One region of the Dietzia sp. B32 genome, then DNA from elsewhere that is predicted to be linked to it. Evidence: riboswitches for the same ligand, from Rfam matches in the RefSeq annotation. Region 1 holds a riboswitch; each other region holds the start of a gene.
What was found. Region 1 has a riboswitch for cobalamin ahead of L8M95_RS17280 (ABC transporter substrate-binding protein). Riboswitches for the same ligand answer to the same signal wherever they lie in the genome.

Region 1 (4,988 bases):
GCTCGGGGTCGGGGCGGGCGCGGTCGGGCTCACCACGGGGGCGTTCGTCGGGGCGCTCGCCGCGTTCGGCTTCGTCCTGGTCCTGGCCTTCGCGTCCGGCGGGACGCCCGACCGGGTGGTGCTGGCGGGGGTCGCGGCCACCCAGTTGTTCTCCGCGGTGACCTCGTTCGTCGTCTACATCGCCGCCGACGCCGAGCAGACCCGCGGCGTGCTGTTCTGGCTGCTCGGCTCGCTGGCCTCCGTCCGCTGGTCGGACGTGGCGGTGTGCGGCGTCGTGGTCCTGCTCGGGCTGGTGGCGTGCCTGCTGCACACCTCCAGCCTCGACGCGTTCACCTTCGGCCAGGACGCCGCGGCCGCCCTCGGCGTCAACGTGGCGCGCACCCGGCTGGTGCTCATGGTGGTGACGGCGCTCGTCACGGCCGTCATCGTGAGCACCTGCGGGGCGATCGGCTTCGTGGGCCTAGTGCTGCCACACGCCGCCCGTGCCCTGGTCGGCGGCCGGCACCGGGTCCTCGTCCCGACCGCGGCGCTGATGGGGGCCGTGTTCGTGGTGTGGATCGACGCGGTCTCCCGCACCGTGATCGCGCCCCAGGAGTTGCCGATCGGGGTGGCGACCGCGCTCATCGGCGTCCCGGCCTTCGTCGGGCTCCTCCTGCGACGGGGACGGGGCCGATGACCCCGGCCACAGGCGCCCCGTCGACGCTCGAGGCGCGCAGCGTCTCGTGGTCCGTGCGCGGCCGGACCATCCTCGACGACGTCAGCGTGGCCCCGGCCCACGGCACGATGGTCGGGGTGCTGGGGCCGAACGGATCCGGCAAGTCGACGCTCCTGCGCATCCTGACGGGCCTACTCCGCCCCGACACCGGATCGGTGCACCTCGACGGCACGGACATCCGATCACTCCCCCGCAAACGCCTGTCCCGGCGCCTGGCGCTGGTGGCGCAGGAGGCGACCACCGACCAGAACCCCACGGTCCGGGAGGTCATCGAACTCGGCCGCATCCCGCATCGCCCGGCCTGGTCGGGCCCCGCTCCCGGGGACGACGGGGTGGTGCGGCGCGCGGCGGCCACGACCGGCCTCGGCGACCGCCTGGACCAGCGGTACGCGACGCTGTCCGGCGGCGAGCGGCAGCGGGTGCAGATCGCGCGGGCCCTGGCCCAGGAGCCCGGGGTGCTGGTCCTCGACGAACCGACCAACCACCTCGACATCCGCCACCAGCTCGACCTGCTGGCCCTCGTCCGCGCCACGGACACCACGGTGATCGCGGCCCTGCACGATCTCACCCTGGCGGCCACGTTCTGCGACCATCTCATCGTGTTATCCGGTGGGCGACTGGTGATCGGCGGCGCGCCCCACGAGGTGCTCACCGCCGATCTGATCCGGGAGGTGTACGGAGTGGAGGCCGAGGTGACCCACGACGGGCGGGGGGCGCATGTCCGCTATCTCGCGCGCTGACGGGACCGCACTCGCGACCCGCGCGGCAGGCATCGCGGCCGGGTTCGCTCTCGACCGCCTCGTCGGCGACCCGGGGCGGTTCCACCCCGTCGCGGGCTTCGGCCGGGTGGCGCTCGCCGTGGAGTCGCGACTCCTCCGGCCCGGCCGGACGCCCAATACGCAGCGGGCGGCGGGCCTGCTGTTCACCGGCCTCCTCGTGGGGGGCACCGCCGCTGCGGTGACGGGCGTCGGACGTCTCGCCGGACGGAACCGCGTCGCGGCAGTGGCGTGGGACGCCGCCGTGGTGTGGTCGTGCCTGGGCGGGTCGTCGCTGCTCGCGGTCGCGCGGCGGCAGGGTGACCTGCTCGCCCGGGGCGACCACGCGGGTTCCCGGGACCTGTTGCCGTGGTTGTGCGGTCGCGATCCGGCCGCGCTCGGCCCGGAGGATCTCGCGCGGGCGGTCGTCGAGTCGGTCGCGGAGAACACCTCCGATGCGGCGGTGGCGACGCTGTTCTGGGCCGCGGTGGCGGGTTCGCCCGGTGCCGCCGTCCACCGCGCGGCCAACACGCTGGACGCGATGGTGGGTCACCGTTCGGATCGGTACCGCCACTTCGGCACCGCCGCGGCGCGGTTCGACGACGTGCTGGGGTTCCTGCCGGCCCGGGTGGCCGGCGCGCTCGGGGTGGTCTGTGCCCCGACCGTGGGCGGGAGTCCCGCCGGGGCCCTGCGGGTGTGGCTCCGTGATGCGCGGGCGCACCCGAGCCCGAACGCCGGGGTCGTCGAGGCCGTGTGCGCGGGCGCACTCGGGGTCCGGCTTGGCGGGCCCACGCCCTACCCCTACGGCGTGGAGGACCGAGCGGTCCTCGGTGACGGCCGGTCGGTCCGGGACGACGACATCCGCCGCGCGATCCTCCTGCACGACCGCGTCCAGGTGGGCACCGCTGCCCTGGCCGTGCTGGGTGTGGTCGTGCGTCGCGCCGTCCTCGGGCGGCGCCGGGCCACGAAGCGCGCGTGGTCGGCTCCGCCGAGCCGGGGTACCTGCAAAGCACGCGGACGCGGTGTGCCTATCCTGAGGGCGTACTGCTGACATCCGGAACGAGCAGGGGAAGACCGGTGGGAATCCGGCGCTGACCCGCAACGGTGTGTGGCCACTTTCGTGACCGCGAGCCCGATTACCTGCCCGGATGTTCGCGACTCCGAGTACATCGCCGTGGTCTGCGATCCGGGGTCCTGTCAGGTGACGTGGTGTCGTCGTCGACTCCTACCCTCCTGCGGGTCTCACGTGTCGTCGACCGCACGACACGATCCGAGGACTGATCATGTTCCGTCGCCACACCAGAATCACGCTCGCCACCCTCCTCGTCGCGGGGGTCGCACTCACCGGCTGCTCCCGCGGCGAGGCGCAGGAGGCCGCGGGCTCAACCGAACCCTTCGCCGACCCGGTGACCATCACCAACTGCGACCGCGAGGCCACCTACGACGCCCCACCCCAGCGCATCGTCTCGATGAACGACCACGTCACCGAGACCCTCATCCAGATGGGGGCCGGCGACCGGATCGTGGGAATGGGATACGGCGAGCAGGACGACGTCCTGCCGGAGGTCGCCGATCAGTTCCACACCATCCCCTCGCTGGCCGAGGAGTACCCGACCTGGGAGCAGATCGTGGACCTCGAGCCCGACCTCGTGGTGGCCGGGATGCGCAGCGCCTTCGACGACAAGGAGGGCCGCAGCCGCGACGCCCTCGAGGCCGCGGGGATCAACACCTTCCTGTTCTCGGAGTACTGCGGAGAGGGCTTCGGTGACCTGTCGATGCTCGAGACCGACTTCTCCCAGCTCGGCCGGATCCTCGACGTCGAGCAGGGGGCCCGGGACCTGACGGACCGGATCACCGGCGAGATGAGGGAGGTCCGAGAGACGCTCGATGCGTCGGGTGTCACCGGCACCCCCACGTTCTTCTACGACGGTGGCGAATCAGAACCGACGACGATCGGCGGCGTGGGCATCGGACAACTGATCGGCGAGTACGCGGGCGCGGACAACATCTTCTCCGAGGGCGACCGCCCCTATCTCACGTCCACATGGGAGCTCCTGGGCGAGCGTCAGCCCGAGGCGATCGTGGTACTCGACTACGGCGCCACCAGCGCGGAGGACAAGATCGCCTACCTGCGCGCGCAGCCCATCATGTCCACGACGCCGGCGATCCGGGAGGATCGCATCGTGGTGGTCCCGCTGTCCGACTTCTTCGAGAGCTCGCGGATGACGACCTCCACCGAGACCATCGCCCGTGAGCTGCACCCGCACGCGTTCGGGCAGTGACATGACGACCGTCGCCGAGAACACCGGCGGGCGCGTTGACCGCGCCGGCACGGGCGTCGATCCCCGCCACGGCTCCGGGCGCATCACGGATGCCCCGCCCACCGGGCGGCGGCCGCTGTGGCTCATCTGCCTGCCGCTCGTGGCGGTGCTGGCGATGACGATCGCGGCCGGGGTCTCACTGGGTTCGGTCTCGATCCCGATCGGGGACGTGTGGGCGATCGTCGCGCACCGCCTCGCCCCGGGCGCGTTCGATCCGTGGTGGACCGACGCCCGCGAGGCGATCGTCCTGGAGTCGCGACTGCCCCGGGCGCTCATGGCGGCGGCCGTGGGCGCGTCGCTGGCCGTGGCGGGTGGCGTCGCCCAGGCGGTCACCCGCAACCCGCTCGCCGACCCGTACCTGCTCGGGGTCTCCTCGGGCGCGGGCTTCGGCGTCGTGGTGCTGACGGTCCTCGGCGTGGGCGCCGGGATGTGGGGCGTGTTCACCCTGCCGATCGCGGCGTTCCTCGGCGCGCTGCTCCCGCTGGCCGGCGTCGTCCTGGTGGCCCGCCGCGCCCACGACACCACGGCCATCGTGCTGGTCGGCGCGGCCATGACCATGGTCTTCGGCGCGCTCAACACGTTCACGCTGCTGGTCCTCGGCGACGACCATCAGCTGGGCACGGTCATGCGCTGGCTGGCCGGCGGGTTCGGTGACGCCGGGTGGACGATGCTGTGGGCGCCGGTGATGATCCTCGCCGTTGCCGGCACGGTGGTGATGCTGTGCAGCCGTCACCTCGACCTGCTTCTCACCGGTGACGACGGCGCCACCGCGATGGGCGTCAACGTCCCGCGCTTCCGGGTGCTCATGCTGCTGCTCGTCTCGTTGCTCACCGCGGGCGCGGTGGCGGTCTCCGGGACGATCGGCTTCATCGGCCTGCTCATCCCCCACCTCGCGGGGTTCTTCACGGGCCGCACCGCGGCGCGCCTGCTTCCCGCGGCGGCGCTGCTCGGCGCGGTCGCATTGGTGCTGGCCGACCTCGCCGCCCGCGCGGTGAGCGAGGGCACCGAGCTGCCGGTGGGCGTGGTGACGGGCGTCGTGGGCGGCCCGGTGTTCCTGCTGATGTTGTGGCACCGCTACGGGAAGGCGTCCCGATGAGCAGCCTCACCGCGCGCGATGTCTCCGCCCACCTCGGCGGTCGGCGGATCCTCCACGGCGTGGACCTCACGGTGGCACCCGGCCGGGTCACCGCACTCATC
Region 2 (4,988 bases), 680 kb from region 1:
CCGCCCGGTGGCCAGAGCGTGGTACCCGGGGTCGATGTAGTCGGGGCCCACCTTGTGCCCCGAGACCTCCAGCCCGGTGCGGCGTAGCGCCGCCATGAGGCCGGTCGCGACGGTGGTCTTGCCGTGCCCCGACGCCGGTGCGGCCACCACGATGCGCGGCAGCTCGGTCACCATTCGATGCCCCGCTGCCCCTTCTGCCCGGCGTCCATCGGGTGCTTGACCTTGCCCATCTCGGTGACCAGGTCGGCGACCTCGAGCAGCCGGGGGTCGGCGTCGCGGCCGGTGATCACCACGTGTTGCCGGCCGGGGCGGTTCGCGAGGGTGGCGACCACGTCGTCGACATCCACCCAGCCCCATTTCATGGGATAGGTGAACTCGTCGAGCAGGTAGAGGTCGTGCCGCTCGTCGGCGAGGCGCCGCTTGATCTCGGCCCATCCTTCGGCGGCGTCGGCGGCGTGGTCGTCCTCGGTGCCGTCCTTGCGCGACCACGACCACCCCGAGCCCATCTTGTGCCACTCGACGGGCCCGCCCTCGCCGGTCTCGTCGTGCAGGCGGGCGAGGCGTTCCATGACGGTCTGCTCGCCGATGCGCCACTTGGCGGACTTGACGAACTGGAACACCCCGATGTCCCAGCCCTGGTTCCAGGCGCGCATCGCCAGGCCGAACGCGGCGGTGGACTTTCCCTTGCCGGGCCCGGTGTGGACCATGACCAGCGGCCGGTTGCGGCGTTGGCGGGTGCTGAGCCCGTCGTCGGGCACGATCTCCGGCTGTCCCTTGGGCATCAGGCCACCTCACCTTCGGTGCGCGGATGGCCGGGTCGCATGCGGTCGTCCGGGGCCGGGCCGCGGTCGGCGGAACCTGGGTGCGCGGTGCGGGCGCGGACGGTATCGGTGAGTCCCTCGGCGGTGACCTCGCCCAACGGCACGTGGTCGGCGCCCAGGTGCCCGGCGAGCTCGGAGGCCAGGCCCATCCGGAAGCGGCCGGTCTCGCAGTCCACCACCACCGAGGCCACGCCGAGGGAGGCCAGCCCGGTCGCCGCGGTGCGGGACCTGGCGAGGGCGTCCGGGCCGTGGGTGGCGCGGCCGTCGGTGACGACGACGAGGAGGGCCCGCCGCCGCGGATCGCGGACGCCTTCGATGCGCAGGACCTCGGCGGCGGTGAGCAGTCCCTCGGCCAGTGGGGTCCGGCCGCCCGCTGGGAGTTCCGCGAGGCGGGTGGCCGCGATGTCGACCGACGAGGTGGGCGGCAGGGTCACGTGGGCCGCGGACCCGCGGAAGGTCACCAGTCCCACCTTGTCGCGGCGGCGGTAGGCGTCCAGCAGTAGGGAGAGGATCGCGGTCTTGACCTGCTCCATCCGGGTGCGGGCGGCCATGGAGCCGGAGGCGTCCACGCAGAACAGCACGAGGTTGGACTCGCGGCCCTCGCGCACCGCCGAGCGCAGGTCCTCGGCGGCCAGCCGGAGTCGACCGCCGTTGCGGCCGGCCTCGCGACCCCGGGCGGACTGCTGCGGCGCGGCGGAGCGGATCGTGGCGGGCAGGTGCAGGTCGGCCCCGGTGAACGCGCCCGCGCCGATGCGGCGGCCAGTGCTGGTAATGGCCCTCGACCGGCGGCCGGCCGCGCCCTGGCCGGTACCGGCGACGGCGAGCAGGCGGGTGCGGTACGGCGCCGCGGCCGCGGTGACTGTGCCCGGCTCGGGCGGGATGGGCCCGGGTGCGTCGGACCGCGAGCCGTCGCCGGGGGTGTCCTCCGCGGCGTGTCCGCCGGGCAGCTCGTCGGCTCGGCTGTCGGCGTCGTCGTCCGAGTGGCCGTCCGCCTGGTCGGTGCCCGCGGTGCCGGAGGCGTCGGCAGCGTCGGGGCTGTCCTCGGTCTGCTCGGTCTGCTCGGGTGCGTGCTCGTGCCCGGCGTCCTCGGCCGAGGCCCGCGCCGGGGTCGACTCGGCATCCGTCGTGTCTGCCGACGCGGACTCGTCTGCGGACTCCGACTGTTCGGCGTCGTCGGCTGGCGCGGTCTCGTCCCGGGGGTCGGGATCGGGCTCGTCGTCGTCGCCCAGGAGCCGTTCCAACAGGTCCTCGTCGAGCCCCGGCGCATCGAACGGGGCACGACGGCGGCGGTGGGGCAGTGCCATGCGCGCGGCGACGCGGATGTCCTCGCGGGTGATCCGGGTCCGGCCCTGCCATGCGGCGTGGGCGGCGGCGGTGCGGGCGGTAACGATGTCGGCGCGCATGCCGTCCACGTCGAAGCCCGCACACACCCGGGCGATGGTGGACAGCGCCCAGGGGGTCAGTCTCACCCGGTCGAGTACGCGCCGCGCGGCGGCGATCCGCTCGCGCACTGCGGCCTCGTCGGCGGCGTGGGCGGCGACGAATCCCGCCGGGTCGGCCTCGAACGCGATCCGGCGGCGCACCACCTCGGCGCGCAGCTCCGGGTCCCGGGGCGCGGCCACCTCCACGGTGAGGCCGAAGCGGTCCAGGAGCTGGGGCCGGAGCTCACCCTCCTCGGGGTTCATGGTGCCGATCAGCACGAAGCGCGCGGCGTGCTCCACCGAGATGCCGTCGCGCTCCACGGTCACCCGGCCCATCGCGGCGGCGTCGAGCAGCAGGTCCACCACGTGGTCGTGGAGCAGGTTGACCTCGTCCACGTAGAGCAGTCCGCGGTGTGCGCGGGCGAGTAGGCCCGGTTGGAACACGGTCACCCCGTCGGCAAGCGCACTCTCCAGGTGTAGTGATCCGGTGATGCGGTCCTCGGACACCCCGATTGGTAGCTCGACCAGGCGGACGGGCCGCCGCTCGGTGGGCGCGTCGTGGGGGATACGCCCGTCCGGGGTCTCGGAGCCGCGGTCGTCAGGTGCGGAGGAGAAGCGGTCGCCGGTGACGACCTCGACCTCCGGCAGGATCCCGGTGAGGGCGCGGACCATCGTGGACTTGGCCGTGCCCTTCTCGCCGCGGATCAGCACGCCGCCGACCGCCGGGGACACCGCGGTCAGGGTCAGGGCCAGCGCCATGTCGTCGGAACCGACGACAGCGCTGAAGGGGTAGTGCAGTGGCATGGGGGCTCCCGCTCTCGTCTGCCAGGCTGGTCAGCGCGAGGCCGGTCTCCGGACTTCCCGGCTCATCTCGGATGTGCGCGCGGGGCGCGATCGCCTGAGAGGCCGGGTTACCGTAGCGGGCCCTGTGCCGGATTCTCACCGGCTTCCCTGATTCTCCCCTCCGCCCGCTCTCGCGGTCGTGGGGCACCTCGTGCTGTGGGGTCTGTTCGGTTGTGTGGTGCCGAGGCTAGCCCAACGGCCTGTCCCGGGGCGCCTCAGGTGTCGCGGTAGGGTTCCGCGTCATGAATGCACGGGTGGTGGTCGTCGGCATCGGCGGCGACGGGTGGGCGGGGCTCGACGAGGCCCGCCGTCGCGCCATCATGGGCGCCGATGTGGTGCTCGGCGGCGAGCGTCATCTGGCGATGATTCCGGGCGAGGTGACGGCCGAACGCGTGCCGTGGCCGCGGCCGCTGCGGGACGGGTTGCCGGAGCTGCTCCAGCGGTGGGTCGGGCGGTCGATCGTGGCCCTGGCCTCGGGCGATCCGCTGGTCGCCGGGATCGGCACCACCCTGATCGAGCTGCTCGGCGCGGACGCGGTGGAGGTGCTCCCGGCGGTGTCCTCGGTCGCGCTGGCCCGCGCCAGGATGCGGTGGCCGGCCGAGTCCGTGGCGGTGCTGCGCGACCACCGCGCGCTGCCCCGTGAGCTGGCGCCGGGGCGGCGGGTGCTGGTGCTCTCGGCGGATCGGAACACGCCGGGAGAGGTCGCCGCGACGCTCCGGGGCGCCGGATACGGGGGGAGCGAGATGACCGTGCTCGCCGATCTGGGGAGTCCGACCGAGGCCCGGTTTTCCCGCGCGGCGCGCGACTGGGCTGTCGATCACGAGGCCCCCGCCCTGCACGTCCTGGCGGTTGAGTGCGTGGCCGACGCGTCCGCCCACCCGCTCGGACTGGTGCCGGGCCTGCCCGACGACGCCTTCGAGAACGACGGCCAGCTCACCCGCCGCGACCTGCGGGCTTCCGCCCTGTCGCGGCTCGCACCGATGGCCGGTGATTTGCTGTGGGACGTGGGCGCCGGCGCCGGGTCGGTGGGCATCGAGTGGATGCGCGCCCACCCGTCATGTCGGGCGATCGCGGTGGAGGCCGATCCCGAGCGGGCGGCGCGTGTCGCGCGCAACGCCGTGCGGCTGGGGGTGCCGTCGTTGGAGGTCGTCCACGGACGGGCGCCCCAGGCTCTGGACGGTCTGCCGCGGCCGGACGCGGTGTTCATCGGTGGAGGCGGCACTGCTCCTGGCCTGCTGAGACAGTGCTGGGACGCACTTCGTCCCGGCGGACGGCTGGTCGCGCATGCGGTGACTCTGGAGACCGAGCGCGTGGTGGTCGACGCCCGCGCCGAGTTCGGCGGGGAGCTGACCAGGATCCAGGTCGAGCACGCGGACTCGATCGGCCGGTTCGCCGGCTGGGCCCCCGCCCGTGCGGTGGTGCAGTGGGCGGCCGTGAAGCCATTCGTCGCTGCGGCTGATACTTCGGAAACAGGGGAGAGCTCGTGACCGTTCACTTCGTAGGAGCCGGCCCCGGCGCCGCTGATCTGCTGACGCTGCGCGCGGCTGCGTCCCTGCGCGAGGCCGACGTCTGCCTGTACGCGGGGACGTACCTCGACGACGGTGTGCTCGACCACTGCCGACCCGAGGCCCGGCTGGTGGACACCCAGCATCTGGACCTCGACGGGATCATCGGCGAGATCGTCGCCGCTCACGCCGATGGGCTCGAGGTGGTTCGGCTGTGTTCGGGTGACCCGTCGCTGTACTCGGCTCTCGCCGAGCAAACTCGCCGGCTCGACTCGGCTGGCGTGCCGTGGGACGTCGTTCCTGGTGTTCCGGCCTATGCGGCGGCCGCCGCCGAGCTGGGGGTGGAGCTCACGGTTCCCGAGGTGGTGCAGTCGGTGGTGCTCACCCGCGTTCAGGCT
Region 3 (4,988 bases), 1.6 Mb from region 1:
CTCCGGTCCGCAGTCGATGAGCACCTCGTCGTTGACCAGCGCGGAGGTCTGGCCGCGCAGCACGCCGAGCCGGCGTGCCCCGTCGCACGAGGAACACAGGCAGAACGGGTTGGGCCAGCCGTCGGCGGCGCCGGTGCCCAGCAGCACGACCTCCATCAGGCACCCGCCCGCGGTGCCGGCCCGGGTCCGGTCCCGGTTCCTGAGCCCGGCCCGGCCTCGCGCAGCGGCAACACCGCGCGGCCGTCGCGGCGGTCGAGGACCTCCACGCGCGCGTCGTAGACCTGCGCCACCCGCTCGGCGGTGAGGACCTCCTCGGGCGGACCGTCGGCCACCACACGGCCCCCGTCGAGCAGCACCAACCGCTGCCCGTAGTGAGCGGCCGAGGTGAGGTCGTGCATCGCCGCCACCACGGTCAGCCCGGTCTCGCGGCGCATGGAGTCCACCAGGTCGAGGACCTGCTGCTGGTGGCCGATGTCCAGCGCGCTCGTCGGCTCGTCGAGCAGCAGCACCCGCGGTTCCTGCGCGAGCGAGCGGCCCAGCACCACCCGCTGCAGTTCGCCCCCGGACAGGGTCGTGGCGATGCGCGAGGCCAGAGCGTGCAGCCCCAGGCGGTCGATGACCTGCTCGACCACCTCGCGGTCGTGGGCGGACTCGGTGCCGAAGCGCGCGATGTGGGGGGTGCGACCGAGCCCGATGAGTTCGCGTGCCGTGACCCCCTCGGGGACGACCGGGCGCTGCGGCATCATCGCGACCGTCCGCGCCACCCGGCGGCGTCCGGCCCGGCGCGGCGTCAGCCCGTCGACCTCGATGCGACCGGTGGCCGGGATGAGACCGGCGAGAGCGAACAGCAGGGTCGTCTTGCCGGACCCGTTGGGGCCCACGAGGGACACCCAGGAGCCGGCGGGCACGGTGAGGTCGATGCCGTGGAGGATGGCGGTGCGGTCGCGGGTGACCCGCAGGTCACGGCAGGTCAGGGCGGCGGGCGCGGACCCGGCGCACCCTGCGGACCCCGCGGACCCTGCGGACGGTGTGGCGCTCATATGTGCCCCCGGCTGCGACGCAGGACCAGGAGGAAGAACGGGGCGCCGATCGCCGCCGTCACCACGCCGATGGGCAGCTCGGCCGGGCTCATCGCGGTCCGGGCGACGACGTCGGCGAGGATGAGGAACGTGGCCCCGACCAGCAACGATACCGGCAGGAGCAGCCGGTGACCCGGCCCGATGAGCATGCGCACCGCGTGGGGGATGACGATGCCCACGAACCCGATGAGACCGGACACCGACACCACCGCCGCGGTGCCGAGCGTGGCCACGCTGATGAGGACCAACCGCACGCGCGCCGGGGCGATCCCCAGCGTCGCGGCCTCGGTGTCGCCGACCGCCATGACGTCGAGGGTGCGCCGGAACAGGGCGATCACCGCCACCGAGACGATCACGTACGGCAGCACCGTCTGCACGTCGGACCAACCGCTGGTCGTGAGGCGGCCGAGCATCCACGAGTACACCTGGCGCAGGGTCTCGTCGTGGCGCTGCATGAAGAACGTCTGGACGGCGCTGGCGAACGCGGCCACCGCGACGCCGGCGAGGATGATGACGACCTCGCTGCGTCCGCCGCCGACGCTGCGGCCCAGCGTGTAGGTGGCCAGTACGGCGATCATGCCGCCGGCGAACGCGGCGGGCGGCACCATCGCCGATCCCATCGCACCGCCCACGACGATCGCCAGGGTCGCGCCCAGGCCCGCCCCGCTGGACACACCCAGCAGGTACGGGTCGGCGAGCGGGTTGCGGAAGACGCCCTGGTAGGTGGCCCCGGCGATCGCCAGCATCGCGCCGACGACCGCCCCCAGCACCACCCGCGGGATACGGATCTCCCACAGGATGACCTGCTGCCGCTCGGTGAACCCGGAGTCGACCTCGACCAGCGGCAATCGGCCGACGAGCTCGAGCACCACGCCGCCCGGGGTGAGCCCCGCCGGGCCGATGAGGGTGCCCAGCAGGACCGCGGCCCCCAGCAGCAGCGTCGCCCCGCCGAGCACCAGGGCGTGGCGAGGCGACGGGCGGGTCATGAGGTGGGCTGGCTCTCGGCCGCCCCCGCGGTGTCCGGCGTGGCCGGTGCGGCGTCGGGCACCGCCGAGACGATCGCCGCGACCTCGCGCATGAAGTCCACGATGCGCGGGCCCCACCGGCTGGACAGGTCCTCGTCGACCACGTGGACGCGTCCCTCGCGTACGGCCGTCAACCCGTCCCACCCCGGCCGCTCGGCGACGACCTCCGGGGTGATGCCGCAGCACTGGCCGTCGGCGAGGAACACCAGGTCGGGGTCGGCCTCGAGGATGAGCTCCTCCGACAGCTGGGGGTACGGGTCGTCACCGGTGGCGACCGAGGTCAGGCCCAGCAGGGAGTACACCTCGCCGACGTAGGTGGCGTCGGTGACCGTGTAGTAGGTGTCGTCGAGCTCGTGGAAGTACGTCAGCGGGGTCTCGCGCTCCGGCACGGAGGCGACGATCTCGTCGATCTCGACCTGCATCCGTGACACCAGCTCCGCGGCCTCGCCGATGTGCCCGGTGGCGGCGCCGACCTGTTCGAGCTGCGCGTAGGTGTCGTCGAGGGTCTGCGCGGCCGGCAGCTGGAGCACCTCGACGCCGGAGCGTTCCAGCCCGGCCACGATGTCGCCGTTGTCGTCGGTGAGCACCACCAGGTCCGGTGCGTACCCCAGGATCGCCTCGAGGTTGGGCGTGTAACCGGACAGGTCGGTGACCGGGGCGCCGGCGGGGAAATCGGAGCGCTCGTCGACCGCCACGACCCGGTCCCCGGCGCCGACGGCGTAGAGCATCTCGGTGGTGACCGGGGCCAGCGACACGATCGCCTGCGGATCGTCGGCCGCGGCGGTGGTCTGATCGGCCGACGCCGGCTCGTCGCCGCCGGTCCCGCTGCACGCCGAGACGAGCAGGGTGACGGCGGCCAGGGGGGCCGCGAGCAGGAGTGAGCGGGGTCGGCGGGGCCGCCGGTATGGGTGGTGCATGACATCCTCCGGGAGACGGAGGACGAAAGCAGCTCGGCTGCGACGAGGACGTCGCGGCACGCAACCGTCCTTCGTCCGAGGTCAGTTCGTACGGCGCCGCGGTATCGGCCGACCTGGCTTGCCCGTCCGGGGGGACGGGATCACAGTTGCGGGACAGCGTCGGATTCACACCGACTTCCGCCGTGTACCACGGTGTCCGGTGCAGGACCGGACCTGTCGAGGGTAGCTCACCCGCCCAGCACGACCCCCTCGCGCCGCGGGTCGGCGCCGCCGACGAGGGTGCCGTCGGACTGCCGCAGGATCGCGGAGAGCCCGGACGATTGGTCGTCCGTGGAGACCTCGTGGCCGAGCTCGGTGAGCCGCCCGGTCACCGCCGCCGGGTCGCGTGCCACCGCCGGGTGCTCCCCGCCCACCGCCGTCTCGGGGGAGTTGCTCGCCCCGAACGACGGGGCGCCCACCGCCTGCTGTGGGTCCAGGCCCCAGTCGAGCATCCCGACGAGCGTCTTGACCACGAACTGGATGATCCGCGATCCGCCGGGCGAGCCCACCACCGCGCGCAGGTCGCCGCGGGCGAGAGGAGATCCGTCGAAGACCATCGTGGGAGCCATGGACGAGCGGGGCCGCTTGCCCGGCTGCACACGGTTGGCCTGCAGCTCCCCGGCCTCGTTGCGGGGCTCGGCCGCGAAGTCGGTGAGCTGGTTGTTGAGCAGGAATCCCTCCACCATCTGGAAGGAACCGAACGCCGACTCCACGGTGGTGGTCAGCGCGGCCGCGTTGCCCTCGGCGTCGATGATGCTGATGTGGCTGGTGCCGTGCTCGGGTCCGGTGAACACGCCGCGGGCGTCGAAGGCGAACTCGCCGGGCTCGGCCTCGCCCATGGAGCGGTCGGGGTCGATGAGCTCGGCCCGCCCGGCCAGGTACCCGGGACGCAGCAGGGTCAGCGGCGAGCCGAGGGGCGGCGGGACGAAGCGTGGGTCGGCGATGTAGACGTCGCGGTCGGCGTAGGCGAGCCTTTCCGCCTCGGTCACCAGGTGCACCGCCTCCGGCGAGGGCAGGCCTCCGTCGTCGTCGACTCCGGTCGGTGGGTACGCGGCGAGGTTCTTGTCCGCCAGCATCGTCATGGTCGCTGCGACCGCGGTGCCGCCGGAGGACGGCGGCCCCATGCCGCACACGGCGTGGTCCCGGTAGGGGCTGCACACGGGGTCGCGGGTGGTCGCCTGGTAGCCGGCGAGGTCGTCGAGCGTCATCGCGCCCGGCGTGATGCCCTCGCGTTGCGTGGTGACCTGCTCGATGATCGCCTCGGCGATCGCGCCCGTGTAGAACGCGTCGGCGCCCTCGCTGGCCACTGCTGCGAGGGTTTTGGCGTAGGCCGGGTTCGTCAGGCGAGTCCCGGCGGGTTTCCCGGTGCCGCCCTCGAGGAAGTAGGCGGCGGCGTCGGGGTCGCGGGCCAGGTCCTCGGCGGCGTCGGCGATGGACGCGGCCAGACGCGGGCTGATGTCGAACCCGTCGTCGGCCAGCACCACGGCCGGGTCGAACAACTCCCGCCACTCGCGGGTGCCGTGGTCGTCGTGCGCGGACTCGAGCAGCCGCAGGATGCCGGGTACGCCGATCGACCGTCCGCTGCGGCGGGCGTCGGGTTGCGGCTCGCCTGTGTCCTCGGGGGAGATGTGGCGCAGGTAGTCGACGGTGGCGGCCGCGGGCGCCGTCTCGCGGCCGTCGTAGGTCTCGAGCTGCCGGGTGCCCTGGTCGTAGTAGAGCAGGAACCCGCCGCCGCCGAGGCCGGAGGACTGCGGTTCGACCAGCCCCAGCACGGCCTGGGCGGTGACGAGCGCGTCCGCGGCCGTGCCCCCGTCGGCGAGTACCTCGCACGCGGCCAGGGTGGACAGGGGGTGCGCGGTGGACACCGAGTACGACGCGGTGGCCACGGGGGTCATCCCGGTGCGGTACCCGGTCGCGATCTCGGGGTT

Region 2: another riboswitch for cobalamin. It lies ahead of L8M95_RS14165 (VWA domain-containing protein); the one in region 1 lies ahead of L8M95_RS17280 (ABC transporter substrate-binding protein).
Region 3: another riboswitch for cobalamin. It lies ahead of L8M95_RS09720 (ABC transporter substrate-binding protein); the one in region 1 lies ahead of L8M95_RS17280 (ABC transporter substrate-binding protein).

What each region holds. Positions count from the first base shown of each region.
Region 1 covers NZ_CP093845.1:3,671,983-3,676,970, forward strand. The annotation lists gene L8M95_RS17265 (iron ABC transporter permease) at 1-676, shown strand, start outside; gene L8M95_RS17270 (ABC transporter ATP-binding protein) at 673-1,455, shown strand; partial or broken gene L8M95_RS17275 (cobalamin biosynthesis protein) at 1,433-2,404, shown strand; cobalamin riboswitch at 2,474-2,633, shown strand; gene L8M95_RS17280 (ABC transporter substrate-binding protein) at 2,754-3,752, shown strand; gene L8M95_RS17285 (FecCD family ABC transporter permease) at 3,754-4,887, shown strand; gene L8M95_RS17290 (ABC transporter ATP-binding protein) at 4,884-4,988, shown strand, end outside.
Region 2 covers NZ_CP093845.1:2,991,218-2,996,205, reverse strand. The annotation lists gene L8M95_RS14175 (cobyrinate a,c-diamide synthase) at 1-174, opposite strand, end outside; gene cobO (cob(I)yrinic acid a,c-diamide adenosyltransferase) at 168-782, opposite strand; gene L8M95_RS14165 (VWA domain-containing protein) at 782-3,046, opposite strand; cobalamin riboswitch at 3,068-3,252, opposite strand; gene cbiE (precorrin-6y C5,15-methyltransferase (decarboxylating) subunit CbiE) at 3,328-4,572, shown strand; gene L8M95_RS14155 (cobalt-precorrin-4/precorrin-4 C(11)-methyltransferase) at 4,569-4,988, shown strand, end outside.
Region 3 covers NZ_CP093845.1:2,031,928-2,036,915, reverse strand. The annotation lists gene L8M95_RS09735 (MBL fold metallo-hydrolase) at 1-156, opposite strand, end outside; gene L8M95_RS09730 (ABC transporter ATP-binding protein) at 156-1,040, opposite strand; gene L8M95_RS09725 (iron ABC transporter permease) at 1,037-2,065, opposite strand; gene L8M95_RS09720 (ABC transporter substrate-binding protein) at 2,062-3,021, opposite strand; cobalamin riboswitch at 3,110-3,253, opposite strand; gene ggt (gamma-glutamyltransferase) at 3,249-4,988, opposite strand, start outside.